Regions from separate parts of the Stenotrophomonas sp. C9D9 genome, predicted to be linked through region 2. Evidence: riboswitches for the same ligand, from Rfam matches in the RefSeq annotation. Region 2 holds a riboswitch; the other holds the start of a gene.
What was found. A riboswitch is a leader RNA that binds a small molecule or an ion and turns the genes downstream of it on or off. The one in region 2 is predicted to bind thiamine pyrophosphate.
Positions count from the first base shown of each region.

Region 1: linked by a shared signal. The riboswitch ahead of thiC (phosphomethylpyrimidine synthase ThiC) and the one ahead of ACXI0D_RS11250 (TonB-dependent receptor) in region 2 are both predicted to bind thiamine pyrophosphate.

Region 1 covers NZ_JBSZIF010000003.1:623,092-631,456, reverse strand. The annotation lists partial or broken gene ggt (gamma-glutamyltransferase) at 1-1,370, shown strand, start outside; gene ACXI0D_RS04860 (hypothetical protein) at 1,481-1,654, shown strand; gene ACXI0D_RS04855 (BCCT family transporter) at 1,958-3,535, opposite strand; TPP riboswitch at 3,782-3,883, shown strand; gene thiC (phosphomethylpyrimidine synthase ThiC) at 3,966-5,810, shown strand; gene ACXI0D_RS04845 (ion channel) at 5,905-6,576, shown strand; gene ACXI0D_RS04840 (winged helix-turn-helix domain-containing protein) at 6,836-8,365, shown strand, end outside.
Region 2 covers NZ_JBSZIF010000004.1:1,248,133-1,256,497, reverse strand. The annotation lists gene pnuC (nicotinamide riboside transporter PnuC) at 1-75, opposite strand, end outside; gene ACXI0D_RS11250 (TonB-dependent receptor) at 84-2,273, opposite strand; TPP riboswitch at 2,344-2,439, opposite strand; gene ACXI0D_RS11245 (phosphotransferase enzyme family protein) at 2,559-3,683, opposite strand; gene ACXI0D_RS11240 (glycine zipper 2TM domain-containing protein) at 3,805-4,212, opposite strand; gene ACXI0D_RS11235 (peptidoglycan-binding protein) at 4,460-6,454, opposite strand; gene ACXI0D_RS11230 (hypothetical protein) at 6,567-7,337, opposite strand; gene ACXI0D_RS11225 (response regulator) at 7,713-8,351, opposite strand.

The DNA.
Region 1 (8,365 bases), on a different contig from region 2:
CTCACCCTGGCCGAGTTCCAGCGCCGTGGCCTGAAGGACATCCCGGCCTCGGCCCGCTGCCGGTCTCCGTGCCCGGCGCAGTCGACGGCTGGTTCGCGCTGCACGACCGCTTCGGCCGCAAGCCGATGGCCGACAACCTGGCGCCGGCGATCCGTTACGCCCGCGAGGGCCATCCGGTGGCCGAGGTGATCGCCTACTACTGGGACCGCTCGGTGCCCAAGCTGTCGCAGTACCCGGGCTTCAAGGAACAGTTCACGATCAACGGCCACGCCCCGCGCAAGGGCGAGATGTGGAAGAACCCGAACCTGGCCAGCACCCTGCAGAAGATCGCCGACGGCGGCCGCGATGCCTTCTACAAGGGCGATATCGCCCGCACCATCGGCGACTACTTCAAGGCCAACGGTGGCTACCTGAGCTACCAGGACATGGCCGACCACCACGGTGAGTGGGTCGAACCGGTCAGCAGCAATTACCGTGGCTACGACGTGTGGGAGTTGCCGCCGAACAGCCAGGGCATCGCTGCGCTGCAGATCCTCAACGTGCTGGAAGGCTACGACTTCTCGAAGATCCCGTTCGGATCACCGGAACACGTGCACCTGTTCGTCGAAGCGAAGAAGCTTGCCTTCGCCGACCGTGCGCGCTTCTACGCCGACATGGCGTTCCAGCCGGCGCCGGTGCAGAAGCTGATCTCCAAGGAGTACGCCGCACAGCGCCGCGCGCTGATCTCGATGGACAAGGCGCTGAAGGAAGTGCAGCCGGGCACGCCGAAGCAGCTGGAAGAGGGCGACACCATCTACATGACCGTGGCCGACGCCGACGGCATGATGGTGTCGCTGATCCAGTCCAATTACCGCGGCATGGGCAGCGGCATGGCGCCGCCGGGGCTGGGCTTCATCCTGCAGGACCGTGGCGAGATGTTCGTGCTGCAGAAGAATCATCCCAACGGCTATGCACCGGGCAAGCGGCCGTTCCAGACGATCATCCCGGCGTTCATCACCAAGAGCGGCAAGCCGTACGCCAGCTTCGGCGTGATGGGCGGCGCGATGCAGCCGCAGGGCCACGCGCAGATCGTGATGAACCTGGTGGACTTCGGCATGAACCTGCAGGAGGCCGGTGATGCACCGCGCATCCAGCATGAGGGCTCGACCGAACCGACCGGGCAGGCCACGGCGATGACCGACGGTGGTGAGGTGAATCTGGAAACCGGCTTCCCGTATGAAACGGTGCGTGCGTTGATGCGCAAGGGACATCGCATCGTGTTCGCCGATGGTCCTTATGGCGGATACCAGGCGATCATGCGTGATCCCGAGACCGGGGTTTACTACGGTGCTTCGGAGAGCCGCAAGGATGGGCAGGCGGCGGGGTATTGAGGTTTTCCGGCCAACGGGCGCAGCCCCCTCTGCGGTGGTGATTCAGCGATGCTTGGCTTGGCCGGGCGGGTGGGCTGGTCGGGGGACGCCGTGAATCCGTCCCTGGAGGCTTGGCCGCGGGCATCCATGCCGCGGACACCCCCGCCCAGCCCACCCGCCCGGCCCCTGACCGTTTCCGTGGCCATCACCGCAGGAAGAGAAAGATCAACAGCAACAGCAAGAGCAACAGCAAGAGCAACAGCAAGAGCAACAGCAAGAGCAACAGCAACAGCCGCGTGCTGTGAATTGGGGTCGGATCCGTTTTCCAAAGGAAAACGGATCCGACCCCTTCCTGTTTTCCGATACACCTCATCCACGCATGGCGTGGAAAACCCACCGTCACACGGAAACTGTCGGGGGTGGGTCGGTGTGGGCTGGCAGGACCGTTGGCGCCATGGATGGCGCCATCGAGCCCCCAGGGACGGGTTTACGGCGTGTCCTGCCAACCCACACCGCCCCGCCCAACCAGCAGAAACCCAGAGCCGCTTTGGCTCCTGCACTTGCACTTGCCTGAAAGAAGCAGTGCAGCCGCAGGCTGCAAAACACCCTCAATCCGAATCCTGCGCGCGTGCGGCCTCCGCCTGCGTCTCTTCCTGCGCCGCCATCTCGCGTGCGATCCACGCATCGATCATGTGCCGCTGGCGCTGCGCCTGCCGCCGCTCACGCGTGTACTCCTGGTCCAGCACCCGGTACAGCGACACCATCACCAGCACCATCAGCAGCGCGAATGGCAACGCCGCAATCGTGATCATGCCCTGCAGTGCATCCAGGCCACCGGCCAGCAGCAACGCCGCTGCGATCAACGCCACCGCGATGCCCCAGGCCAGCTTGCGCTTCAACGGAGGATCGCCTGCTTCGTCAGTGGACATGCTGGCCAGCACCAGCACCGCCGAGTCGGCCGAGGTCACGAAGAAGATCATCAGCAGTACCAGTGCGATGCACGACAGCAGCAGCGGCAGCGGCATGCTGTCGAACAGCGTGAACAGCACTGTCTCGTAGCCATTGCCCAGCGCCTGCACCAGGTCGGCATGGCCGAAGATCTGCGCCCACAGCGCGGTGCCACCGAATACCGCGAACCAGAAGAAGCCCAGCAGAGTCGGCGCGAGCACTACGCCGATAACGAACTCGCGCACGCTGCGGCCGCGCGAGATGCGTGCGATGAACGACCCCACGAACGGTGCCCACGAGATCCACCAGGCCCAGTAGAAGATCGTCCAGTCCGCCACCCAGGTGCTGCCGGAGAACGGTGACATGCGCAGGCTCATCGTCACCAGCTGGTTGAGGTAGGAGCCCAGCGTGGTGGTGAACGTATCGAAGATGAAGCCGGTCGGCCCCAGCACCAGCAGGATGGCTGCCAGCAGGGCAGCCAATGCCAGGTTGAAGTTGGACAGCCACTTCACACCTCGCTCCACGCCACTGGCGGTGGATGCCATGTACAGCACGAAGGCGACCGCAATGATGGTCATCTGCACTGCGACGGTCGCCTGCACGCCGAACACGCGCTCGATGCCGGCGGCGATCTGGATGGTGCCGAAGCCCAGCGTAGTCGCGACACCGATCGCCGTGGCGACCACTGCAGCGATGTTGACCACGCGCCCGATCCATCCACGATGGTGGCGGCCGATGATCGGCTGCAGCATGTCGCTGACCAGGCCGCGGCCGTTGCGGTTGAACTGGAACCAGGCCATCGCCAGGCCGATCAGCGCGTAGATGGCCCACGGATGCAGGCCCCAGTGGAAGAATGCATAGCGCATCGAGGCGCGTGCCGCATCCAGGCTCTGCGGAGCAAGCCCTTCCGGTGGCTTGCTGAAGTGCGAGATGGGCTCGGCGGCGCCCCAGAACACCAGGCCGATGCCCATGCCGGCGGCGAACAGCATCGACATCCAGCTGGCCCGCGAGAACTCGGGCTCGGCGTCTTCGCCACCGATGCGCAGGTTGCCGAAGCGGCCGAAGGCCAGGTACATCAGGAACACCAGGGCCAGGAACACCACCAGCAGGTACAGCCAGCCGACGCTGCGGATGACTTCTGCCAGCATCGACTGCACCACGGCATTGAAGGGGCCCGGTGCAATACCGGCAAGCAGCACCAGCAGCAGAACCAGTGCGATGGAAACGCGAAACACCATGAAGGAGCTTCTCCGATCAAGGGATTGAGGGGAGCGAGCAGAGCTTGCAGCGAAGGGCCGGTGGCATGCATCGCGAACCGGGCAGGGGCCGCGAAGGCGGCGAAGGACGCATCGGTCGCTGGAACGCGACGGACGTGCACGTTACTGAACGCGATGTCACGGTTCTGTTAATACAGAAACTGCGGATCCACGCGATGCGCGGCTGCAACCGCCATGAGCTGCAGTGCTTTCTATGCTCTAATGCACGCCAAGAAGCGGGGGTACCGCGGCCAGGTGGCCACGGTTGAGACAGTCCCTTGGAACCTGATCCGGCTCATACCGGCGTAGGGAAGCTTTGCAGTGCAGCCGTGCCCGGACTCCGCCCAAGGACCGTCCGCGCGCGGGCGCAGTGCGCCGCCGCTTCGTCCCTGACCTTCCTGGACGATGCCCGATGAACGCACAGCTCTCCGCCCTGCAGCAACAGGCCCAGCAACTCTCCGAATCCGTGACCCGGCCGATTCCCGGTTCGCGCAAGATCCACGTACCCGGTTCGCGTCCGGATCTGCAGGTGCCGATGCGCGAGATCGCGTTGACCCGCACGCCGACGTTGTTCGGCGGCGAAGAGAATGCACCGGTCACGGTCTACGATACGTCGGGCCCCTACACCGATCCGGATGTGCGTATCGATCTGTCGGCGGGCCTGCCGGCGCTGCGTCGTGGCTGGGTGGAGGAGCGCGGCGATACCGAACAGCTCGACGGCCTGAGTTCGTCGTTCGGCCGCGACCGCGAGCATGATCCGAAGCTCGATGCCGTGCGTTTCCCTGCGCGCAGCCTGCCGCGGCGTGCACGCGCAGGCGCGAACGTCACTCAGATGCACTACGCGCGCCGCGGCATCATCACGCCGGAAATGGAATTCGTCGCCATCCGCGAGAACCAGCGGATGGAAGCGATCCGTGATGCCGGCCTGTTGCAGCAGCACCCGGGCGAGGCATTTGGGGCTTCGATCCAGAAGATCATCACACCGGAGTTCGTGCGCGATGAAATCGCGCGCGGCCGCGCGGTGCTGCCCAACAACATCAACCATCCGGAAAGCGAGCCGATGATCATCGGCCGAAATTTCCTGACCAAGATCAATGCCAACATCGGCAACAGCGCCGTGTCCTCGGGCATTGCCGAGGAAGTGGAGAAACTGGTGTGGGCGATCCGCTGGGGCGGTGACACGGTGATGGACCTGTCCACCGGCAAGCACATCCACGAAACCCGCGAGTGGATCATCCGCAATTCGCCGGTGGCGATCGGTACCGTGCCGATCTACCAGGCGCTGGAGAAGGTCGATGGCCGTGCCGAAGCACTCACCTGGGAGATCTTCCGCGACACGCTGATCGAGCAGGCCGAACAGGGCGTGGACTACTTCACCATCCACGCCGGCGTGCTGCTGCGCTATGTGCCGCTCACCGCCAAGCGGGTCACCGGCATCGTCAGCCGCGGTGGCTCGATCATGGCCAAGTGGTGCCTGGCGCACCACAAGGAGAACTTCCTCTACACGCACTTCGAAGAGATCTGCGAGATCATGAAGGCCTACGACGTGACCTTCTCGCTGGGTGACGGCCTGCGCCCGGGCTGCATCGCCGATGCCAACGACGCGGCGCAGTTCGGTGAGCTGGAGACGCTGGGTGAGCTGACGAAGATCGCCTGGAAGCATGATGTGCAGACCATGATCGAAGGCCCCGGCCACGTGCCGATGCAGCTGATCAAGGAGAACATGGAAAAGCAGCTGCGCGAGTGTGGCGAAGCACCGTTCTATACGCTGGGGCCGCTGACCACCGATATCGCACCGGGCTACGACCACATCACCAGCGCGATCGGTGCGGCGATGATCGGCTGGTTCGGCACGGCGATGCTTTGCTACGTGACGCCGAAGGAGCACCTCGGCCTGCCCAATCGCCAGGACGTGCGTGACGGCATCATGGCCTACCGCATCGCCGCGCACGCCGCTGATCTGGCCAAGGGTCATCCAGGTGCGCAGGTGCGCGACAACGCGCTGAGCAAGGCGCGCTTCGAGTTCCGCTGGGAGGACCAGTTCCACCTTGGCCTGGATCCGGAGAAGGCCAAGGAGTTCCACGACGAGACGCTGCCGAAGGATGCGCACAAGCTGGCGCACTTCTGCTCGATGTGCGGCCCGCACTTCTGTTCGATGAAGATCACCCAGGACGTGCGTGACTACGCCGAGGCCGGCATGAAGGAGAAGTCGGAGGAGTTCCGCGCCGCCGGCGCCGAGGTCTACCGGCAGGGCTGATGTGGAAACGGTCGTGCCGGCCAACGGCCGGCACGACCGTTCATCACGCCGTGCCCGGCTATGCTGCGTCCATCGCCCAGGGGGAAAGGACGCCATGCCCGTTGCCATGACCACCCGTTGGCTGGCCATCGCCCGCCGTCATCCTTCGGCCTGGTTGCTGGGCGCGCAGCTGCTGGCGGTGCTGCTGTATCCCGCGCTGGATGACACCGCTGCGGGCCGCGCCGCACTGGGCATGTTCGGCATGGCGGTACTCGGCCTGGCGCTGTGGGTGGTCCAGCGCAGCCCGCTGGGCACCTGGCTGGCGCTGTTGCTGGCCATTCCCTCGGTGGTGTTCTCGTTGGCAGGCGCATTGCTCGATCGCACCGCAATGCTGACCACCGCGCAGCTGCTGGAGAGCCTGCTGTACTTCTATACGGCCGGCGCCCTGATCGCCTACATGCTCCAGGACCACAAGGTCACCCGCGACGAACTGTTCGCCGCAGGCGCAACCTTCACCCTGCTGGCGTGGGCTTTCGCCTTCGCGTTCGCGGTGTGCCAGCAGTGGTATCCGGGCAGCTTCCAGGGTACTGGCGGGGGTGCGCAGCGCAGCTGGATGGAGTTGCTTTATCTCAGCTTCAGCTTGCTGTCTGGAGTGGGCTTGAGTGACGTCGTACCCCTGCATCCACAGGCACGCGCATTGGTCATGCTGGAGCAGTTTTCCGGCGTGATGTACGTGGCTTTGGTGGTTTCGCGTCTGGTCGGATTGACCATGTTGCGGCGCATGTGAAAATGAACGCCAGATAAAAATTTCGCGCCCAAGAGGGCGCGAATGGTGTCGCGAATTATGTGAATGCGTCGGCGAGAGAGAGCCTGATGTCGACCACGCGATAGGCGAGGTAACTTGCATAGGCTAGTATTCGCGCGCTCGATTGTTTTTGCGGTATGCGCCGATGCTTTGTGCGGAGTCTGGCTTTTCGCTGTTCCCAGGACGGGACCGTAACGAAGGCAAACACTGCCCGGGACCTGTCTCTACTGTGTAGCAGAAAATGAACAGCAGCGAAATACAGCCACCCGTATCCGATCGGATACGGATAGGAGAGTGCATCGTCACTCTGTCCTCGCGCGAAGTCGAGGTCGTCGGTGCGCGTCGCCCGCGCCGGCTGACGCCGAAGGCGTTGGGCGTGCTGCGCGTGCTGCTGCGGCAGCCGGGCCGCGTTGTCACCCGAGACGAGTTGTTCGCCGAGGTGTGGCCGGACACGCTGCCGACCAACGATGTGCTGACCCAGGCCGTCACCCAGCTGCGCAAGGCGTTCAGCAACGACGACGACAACGGCCAGGCCTACATCGAAACCATCGCCAAGACTGGTTATCGGCTTTTGGTGCCGGTACAGGCGCTGGACGATGCGGAGCCAACGGCTGCGGGCTTGCCTGACGATGAAGGTGTGGAAGTGCAGCCGGCACCCGCCGACGCCGCGGTGCTGCCCGCGCGCGCGCAGGAATCGCGCCGCCGCTGGCGCCATGTCCGCCGCCGCGTGCTGCTGGCGCTGGGCGTATTGATGCTGGCCACGCTGCTGGTGATGACCGCGCTGCTGCTGCGCCGTGCACCGGCCAGCAGTTCACCGGTGGAGGCCGCCGTGGAGAACGGCACGCGGGTGATCGGCAGCCCGCAGCGTCCCTATCGGTTGATCACCGCGACCAGCGGCTTTGAAACCTATCCCACGCTGTCACCGGATGGTTCACTGGTCGCCTATGAAGGCGCCAACGAAGATGGCAACGGCGGTGGTGCGATCAAGGTGCAGACCTCCGGCAACGCGCCGGCGCGCCAGTTGCTGGTGCCACCGGCCGGCGCGGTCGATCGATTCCCGAACTGGTCGCCGGATGGTCGCGAGATCGCCTTCGCACGGTTTTCCGCCGACGGTGGCTGCCAGGTGCTGATCGCCAGCGCCACCGGCGGCGCACTGCGCCAGGCCACGCGCTGCGATGGCACCGAACTGCTCAGTTTTGACTGGACACCCGATGGTCGCGGCCTGGTGTTCGGCAGCATGGTCGGGCGTTACGCCCACCGTGGCATCCGCGTGCTGGACCTGGCCAGCGGCGAGTGGCGCGCGCTGGCCTACAGCGTCGACCAGGATGACTTCGACTACGCACCGCGTTATTCGCCCGACGGGCAATGGCTGGTGTTCGTGCGCAACCCGCAGCTGGGCGATCTGTGGCGGGTGCCGGCCACGGGCGGTACGCCCGAGCAGTTGACCAACGAAGCGGCAGAGCTGCGCGGCTGGGCCTGGCTGGACGATGGCCGCACCATCGTGTTCGGCCGCCGCGTCGACAGCGAGGCGCGGCTCTATTACCTGGACGTTGAGCGGCACACGCTGCGCGATGCTGGCCTGGATGATGCGCAGTGGCCCGCCGTGTCGCGACGCGGTGGCATGCTGGCCTTCGTCCACCGACGCGCACAGTTCGGCGTGTTCAAGGTGCCGATGCAGGGCAACGGTGCGCCCGAGCGACTGTTTGCCTCCAGTGGCCGCGATGGGCAGCCGATGGCAGCGCCGGATGGCCGCCAGCTGGTCTTCACCTCG
Region 2 (8,365 bases):
CCATGCAGACAACCGGCGCCGGGCCATCAGCCAGACGCCGAGGATGCTGCACAGCGCGGCGGTCCACTCGAGCATCACGCCGCTCACAGCGCGAACGTCACCGACAGGCGGGCCTGTCGCGGTGCGCCGGGGAACAGGTAGTAATCACCGCCGCTGCTGCCGGTGTCGCGCCAGTAGAAGCGGTTGAACAGGTTGTCCACCGACAGGTTCCAGGTCACCGCGCGTTCGTGCAGGCGATGCTGGAAGCGCAGGCCGGCATCGAACACCGAGTAGTCCGGTGCGCGCACGCCACCGTCGGCGCGTGCCACATTGGCACTGGCATAGCGCCAGCCGCCGGTCACGTCCAGGCCCTGCACGAACGGCAGCGCGTAGGCCACATGCACGCTGGCGCGCACCTTCGGCACGTTCACCAGCTGATGGCCTTCATAGGCCGGGGTGCCGGTGTCGCGCGCGCGCGCCTGCAGCACGCTGGCGCTGGCCACGATCTGCAGCGCGTCGGTCAGCTGCCCGTTGGCGGTCAGCTCCAGGCCGGTGTGGGTCTGCGTGCCTTCCTCGACGAAGGTGTAGCCGACGTCGCTGCTGTCCGGCTTGGCGTACTGGTACGGCTGCGAGATGCGGAACACGGCCGCACCCAGCGTCAGCGCCTCCACCGGCACGTACTTCACGCCCACTTCCAGCTGCCGCGATTGCACCGACGGCAGGAAGGTGTCGGCGTTGCTGGTCCAGAACGGCGCTTCCTGGCCCAGCGAAATGCCGCGCACATAGCTGGCGTAGGCGTTGAGCTGGTCGGTGGCCTTCCACACCACGGCGGTCTGCGGCAGGAAGCGCGACAGGCGGCTGTGCCGCTGTGGGATGCCCCGCTTGTCGTAGGCGCGTTCGTCCAGGCGCACGAAGCGGCCACCGGCCAGCCACTGCCAGTCATCACCGAAGCTCATGCGGTCCAGTGCGAAGAACGCGGTCTGGCGGCTGTCCAGGCGCCGTGCGGAGGGGCCCGGCATCTTCGGCGACGGCTGGAACACCGGCACCTGTGCGTCGTGGATGTTGCTGGTGCCGACGTACTCGTTGACGCTCGGACGCTTGTCCACGGTGCGGCGGAAGTAGTCGGCACCGAGGGTCAGCTGGTGGCCGACGTTGCCGGTCTCGAAGCGGCCGCGCAGCTCGGCACGGGCCTGCTGGTTGCGGCGCGTGTCGTCCGGGCTGCGGTAGTCGTAGACGTCGTAGTCGCCGTTGGGTGCGAAGTAGTTGCCCGGCACGCTGCCGTCGGCGCACTGCGCGGCGTAGTAGCAACCGTAGGCGAAGGCGACGTTGTCATCGATCACCGAGCGGCTGTGGCCGACCGAGACGCGCGATTGCCAGGCATCGTTGAAGTCGTAGGTGTGCAGCGCGGTGATGTTGGTGCTGGCGATATCCACCGGGCGCTGCCACGGCTGGTAGCCGAGCAGGTGCTCGCGGTCGACGCCGCGCGGCAGGTCACGCGCGCCCAGCAGCTGGTAGCCGGACACCGAGCGCTGCGAGCTGGTCTGGTAGTTGGCATCCACTTCCAGCTTGCCGCGCTCGCCGATCAGCCAGTCGGCGGCCAGCGAGTAGAAGTTGCGGCGGCCATCGGCGTGCTCGACGTAGGAATTGCTGGAATCCCATGCGGCATTCAGGCGCAGGCCGAAGCGCGGGGTGATCCAGTGGCCGACATCGACGGCGACGTAGCGCGAGCGTTCCGAATCGGTGCCGAGCGTGGCGGTGCGCACTTCCGCCGGGCGCTTGCCGATGTAGTTGATGATCCCGCCCGGCGCCATCACGCCTGCCGCCAGGCCGGCTTCACCCTTGAGGATCTCCACCGACTGCACGTTCTCCAGCGCCAGGCGTTGCTCGCCGGCGATGGACAGCCCGTTGAAGCGGTAGCCGGTGGCGGCGTCCAGCGCGAAGCCGCGGATGGCGATGTTCTGGTAGTAGCCCACCGGTGCATAGGCATCCCCCAGCGAGGCATCGTTGCTGGCCAGCTCGGACAGCGAACGCACCTGGCGGCGGTCGAGGTAATCGCGCTCGAGCACGTTCACCGAGGCCGGCGTGTCCTTCCAGCTTCCACCACCGAAGGCGTTCACGCGAGAGGTATCGGCCTTCGGTTTGCCAGCCTCCACGCGCACCGCCGCCAGTTCGGTCGGCGAACGATCGGCGCCGGTGGCAGCCGCATCGGGAGCAGCGTCAGCCTCGCTGGCATGCAGCGGCAGCGCGGCGCAGAGGGCGAGGGAGAGCAGGGTGGGGCGCAGGCAGCGGTTCATTCGGTTCGTCTTCGGACAACAAGGGAGACGAAGCGACGGCGCGCAGGTGCACCGGCCCATGACGGGGGTGTGGCTGCGGCTCAAAGCTCCCTACGCCGGTGCAAACCGGATCAGGTTCCAAGGGACTCTCTCAGCCTGGCAGATCCAGGCACCCCCGCTTCAGGTGACCATTTCACTACAAATGGTACGGATTTGCGAGCCGGTGCCCTTCAGGCGGCGGGGCGGTGCGGCGTCAGATCCCTTTCCGAAGGAAGGGGATCTGACCCCGACGGTGTACCAACCGGGTCACGCCGCCGCGTGCAGGGCCTGCAGTAGCGCCTGCCCTGGCCCGGTGCGGAACCATGCCGGGTGCCCCAGCATGAAGGGCTGCCAGGCCACGTCGGCATTCGCGGTCGAGCCGGTGATGCCTTCGAAGTACTCCACTTCGGACAGTGCGAAGTCGAAATGCACCATCGGCAGCAGGTCGGCCAGCAGATGCACGCGTGCTGCCGACAAGGGCAGCACCTCACGGTAGCCGTCGAGCAACGCCAGTGCGATGTCGATGCGCACCGCCTCCATCCCGCGCTCCAGTTCCAGCCACGCCACTGCGTTGCGCTCGATCGCGGTGGCGAGGTCGAACAAGGCGCTGGTGGGTGAAGCCAGGCCGAAATCCAGCACGGTGCTGACCTGCCCGTCGCGCCACAGCAGGTTGGAAACATGCCAATCGTTGTGCGCCCACAGCCGTGGCTCGTCGCGCAGGCGCTCGGCGAGCCCGGCGTGCCACGGCAGCACGTCGCGCTGCAGCTGCGCTTCCCATGGAATGCGCGCGAGATAGCGGGCCAGCCCGGGGCGCTCGTGCAGCTCCGCCTTGATCGCCGCGAGCGGATCGTCGGTACGGATCAGATCATCGCGCGCGACAAGCAGATGGGTGCTGCGCTGGGGCGCGTGGTAGCTGGCGGCGGCACGGTGCAGCTGGGCCAGCATGCGGCCCGCCTCGCGGGCCTGTGCGACATCGGTCAGCAACGACCACGACACCGCGTCGCGGTACAGGTCTTCGCCCACGCCGACATCGTGCAGTTCAAACGTCCATTCGCCATGTTCGATCGCGGTGCGGCCATCGGTGGCCGGCAGCACCTGCACCACCGGTACGCCGGCGGCGGCGAGATGGGCGATGAAATGGTGTTCTTCTTCCAGGCAGGCCGCGCTGCGCACACTGTGGTGGTGGCGCTTGATGAATACCGCGCCGCGCGTGCCGTCGACAATGGCGGCGGCCGACAGCGGCCGCGGGCTGTGCCAGCGCGGTTGGCTGTGCCCGCCCAGCTGCGGGTAACGCGCACTCAGCCACGCGATGTCCGCCGCGCTGATCGGCGGCCAGTCGGCAGCGACCTCGTCGTTGTTGAGGCCCTGCACGCGGTGGGAGGAAGACGTCATGCCGCAGTCCGATCGGGAAAGTCACATCCAAGGCTGCGCATTCAACGCCATGCGCGTGGCCAACGCAAACGGGCGGGTCATCGACCCGCCCGTCTCCGCGTCATCAGTGTGCCGGCGCTGCTTACCAGCCGCGATGGCGGCCGCGGTCGTTGTAGTAGCGGTTGTCGTAGTAGCGCTCACGCTGCCAGCGGCGGTCATCGCCACGGTCGTAATAGCCGCTGCGGTAGTAGCCACGGTCGTAACGGCGATCGTAGCGATTGTCGTAGTAGCGGTTGTCGTAATAGCGACGGTCGCGGCGGTCGGACGTGGTCAGGTTGCCGATCGCGCCGCCGGCCACGGCACCGCCGACGGTGGCCGCAGGGTCGCCGTTGGAGAGCAGGTTGCCGGCCACGCCACCGACCACGGCGCCGACCAGGGTGCGCTTGTCCTTCCTCGACATCGCGCTGGCATCGCTGACCACGGCGACACCGGCCACCAGTGCCAGGGCCATCGCCAGACCACGGAAGCTGAGTGTGGAAGTACTGAGCATGTTCGGTTCTCCTGTGAGGTGCATGCCACGCTGGGCAGGGAGGGCGCGGGGCGCCCCGGCTGCCGTGGAGACCACGCTGGCGTTCCAACATTGCCGGAACATTGCCTGGCCTACCGGGCGGCTTGCGCATTCATCTAGCGGCAGGCGGCATGAAGCAAGGCTGAAAGCGGCCTTGGCCGCTCAGCTGGCAGAAAGGGAAAGGGCCGCGCATGGCGCGGCCCCTCCCGGTCTGCAAGGCGCTGCGGGCTCAGATGCCCATGGCCTTCTGTGCCTGGCGGGTCTGTTCCTGCTGCGCGTCCTGCTGCTGGTGCAGCACGTTCGGCGCGCCGTGCACCGCGCCGCTGCTGAGCGCCATGCTCTGTTCGCTGGCGGTGCGGGTTTCCACCGCAACGCGGCTGGCCGCCGGGTCACCGATCGTGCCCTGCACGGCGAACAGGCGCTCACCGTTCGGGCTGGGCACCACCGCGTCGATGCGCTGCAGGCCGGCGGCATGCGCCTCCCTGGTCAACGCCGCTGCGGCGCTTTCCAGCGCGTGGCGGTCCTTGAAGGTGCCCGCCGGCATCCGCTCCAGGCCTTCGGTGGCCTGCAGGTACATCGGATTGCGCGGGTGTCGCTCGTCGTTCAGCAGCGGGCGCTCGCGGGCCTCCTTGATCGCATCCAGCGTCTTCGCACCGACGATGCCGTCGGCGACCAGCCCGTTGTCCTTCTGCAGCTGGCGCACCGCCGCTTCGGTATTGCGGCCGAAGCGGCCGTCCTCGACCAGCGGCTTGCCGTCGGCCCCGGCATAGCCGAGGTGGCCCAGCTGCTCCTGCACCTTGCGTACGCCCTCGCTGTGCGCGCCCGGCTTGTACAGCTCGGCGTGCGGGGTGGCGGCGGCCTTGTGCTCGGCGGCAGGCTTACCCTGGGTCTGCTCGTGCGATTGGGTGCGGTTCTCCAGCAGGTCGCGCGCCTTGGACAACGGGTCCGACGCGAACAGCTTCCAGTTCGGGTGGTCCTTCACCTGCTTGAGGTAGTCCTCCACCGGCATGGTGTGCACGCCCTTGCTGCCGGTGGACTGGCTGATCAGCAGTTTGTCGGTGTTCGGGTCGCGCACCACCATCACGATGTGGTCGATGCCATTCCAGTGCTCGTGGCGGGTCCTGGCCGTATCCAGGCCGATGACCATGCCTTCCTTCAGCGCACCGGGCTTGAGGATGGCGTCGCGCTCGAGCAGTACGCCGGACTGTTCGACGGCCTTGTGCACGATGCCGCCGGAACCGAGGTTGCCCAGGTCGATGCGGTCGGCCTTGCTGAAGACAGCGTGCCCGGCCTTCTGGTTGATCTCGTCCATGGTCCGGTTCTGCAGGGTGCCGACCCAGCCGGAGCAATCGATGTAGCCCTGGTCCACGTTCTTGCCGGTCTTGCCCGGCACGTACAGTGCGTGGCCCGGGATGTTGATGGCGTACTTCACATCGTCGTACTTCACGCCGGCGTCGTAGGCGGCGTGCAGTTCGATGCCCGGCTTCGGCGTGGCGGCAGCCGTTGCGGTCGCCGCCAGCGTGGCTGCAGCAGCGCCCACTGCAGCGGTCTGCGCTGGGGTGGCCGGAGCCTGGGTCTGGGTCTGGCCCGGTGCCACCGCCTGCGGTTCGATGTGCTTTTCCGGGATGCTGATCGCCGCGTACTTGTGGATGTAGTAGCTGGAGAAGGTCCGCGCCAGGTCGCCGTCGTTCATGCCACGCATCTCGGCCAGGGTGTGGCCGGTCAGGGCCTTGGCATCGGAGCCGATCTGGTTGAGCACGTTGCGGCGCATGTTGATCTCTTCGCCATGGCCGTTGCGGACCACGCCGAAGGTGCCGGTGGCGATCGCGGTCTGCACCGAGCCGTAGCCGGCGCTGCCCTGCTGGTGGGCCAGGTACAGGTCCAGGCCGGTCGGCGTGTCGCCGCCGGACAGGTACGGGTGCCCGGTGCGCTCATTGCGGCGCGCCATCGAGCCCAGGTTGTCCTGGTACATCTGCGCGGCGGCTTCGGTGTTGCGGGTCGGGTCGAACTCATGGCCGGTCAGGTGGTACTGGCGGGCCGAGCCGGGCACGAACTGGAATAGGCCCTTGGCCCCGGTCGAGGTGTTGTGGGCGCGCTCGTTGAAGGTGCCGCCGGTCTCGATGTGCGCGAAGCGCATGAAGTCATCGACCGGAATGCCCTTCTGCCGGGCGACCTGCTCGACGATGTCCAGGACTTCCTTTTTGCTGTAGTCATGCTGTGCCATGACGTTTTCCTCGGGGTTGATGGAGCGGCCGATGCCGCGAATCGCCAACCGGACTCATCCGTGAGTCAAGAACATGTCGGTCAACAGGTAACCCGCCTGCGGCGGATGGAAATCAGGGCGCGATGTACTGCTGGGCCTTGCTGTCGAAGCGGTAGCGCACGGTGTCGCCGGCACCCAGCGCGCGGGTCTTGCCCGGGGCTTCGATGGTGGTGCCCTTGAAGGTCACGGTCAGCTGCGGCAGGCCGTTGCCGTCGGCCACGAAGGCCAGTTCGCCGTCGCTGTCGGTGCACGGCATCACGTTGCCGTCGTCGCAGGCCGCGCTGTTGTCTTCCCCGGTGCGCACCGAGCCGACGTAGCGCCAGACCTTGCTGTCCAGGTCGTCCTCGCTGCGCTTGGGGTTGAACAGCAGCAGGGCGTAGCCACTGCTGCTGATGCCGCGGTCGAAGCTGCTGGTCGGCACCGCCAGCAGCAGGCGGCCGTCGGCGGTGCGGTGTTCGATCGGCTTGCGCCGGGTATCGACGTCGTCGGCCTTGTCGTAGGCGCCGAGCGCACCGATGGTCCATTCCTGGCCACGGAACTTCCATGGCTTCTTCGCGTCGCTGCCGGCCAGCACGAAGGTGGCTTCGGCCAAGTTGGCGCGGTCGTCGGGGCCGGCCGGCTGCTGTTCGCCCGGCTTGCCGTAGTGCTCGCGGGTGTCCCAGGAAAAACCGGTGTAGTAGGTGGTGCCGTCCAGGGTGAAGCTGTGGCCGAACCAGAAGGTCGCCACGCTGCCGTTCTGGACCTCATAGGACGTCGCACCATCGCCATCCACCTGGTAGATGAAATACATCACGGTCGGCGCGTCGGGCGGGGTGACGGCGGCATCGGGAGAGGGGTTCTGCATCGGGGCAACATCCTGTCGGGGCGCTTTGGCAGCCTGCGCAGGCGCAGGCTGGGAGGACGAGGGGGCCGGATCGGCGGCGCTGCAGGCGGCAGCGGAAAGGGAGACGAGCAGGCACGCCGCGAATGCGCGCAGGGGCCGCAACGGCAGGGTCCAACGTAGCTCGGGGGGGGACTGCATGCGCCTCTCCATGGTCAGCGTTGCCGGGCCAGACGGCCGGCAGGAAGCCGCACCCCATCCACCAGGGACGGGAGCGAGGACATGAGCCGGTCGATTCCTTCGACCTCGCATTGAGAACTCATGCCCGCCCATCTTGGCACAGATCCGCAGGCCGTCAAAGAGGGGTGCGGCAGACAGGGCTGTTATGTGAAGTGCGTCTCAGATCTTGCCGTCACGCAGATAGTCGAACAATTCGGCGTCGCCCTTCAGCCCCAGCTTGAGCATGGCGTCGCCTTTCTGCCGGCTGATGGTGCTGACGCTCTTGTGCAGCTGCAGCGAGATCTCCTTCACCGTCATGCCGGTGCCGAGCAGTCGCAGCACCTCCACTTCGCGTGGTGACAACGGCTTGCCGTCGCCCTCGCGCATGCGCCAGCTGCCGGCCGCGTCCACCCGCTCGCGCAGGCTGCGGCTGATGTAGGGCTGGCCGCGGTAGACCGACTGGATGGCCTGCGGCAGCTCGTCCATCGACGAACTCTTGTCGACCAGGCCGAGCACGCCACTGTCGAGCACCATGCGCAGGATCGCCAGGTTGCTGGAGACGCTGAGCATCAGCACCGGCAGGTCGGGATGGCGGCGGCGGATCATGCCGATCATGGCGAAGCCATCGGCCTGTGGGCTGCCCGGCATGGAGTAGTCGGTGACCAGCAGGTCACAGGGTTGGTTGGCGAGCAGGGTCATCAGCGCCTGCGCACTGTCGGCCTCGCCGACCACGCGGCCCACGCCGCTCGACTCGATGACGGCGCGGGTACCAATACGGACCACGGGGTGATCGTCTGCGATGATGATGCGCAAGCTCATGCTCTAGTATGGCC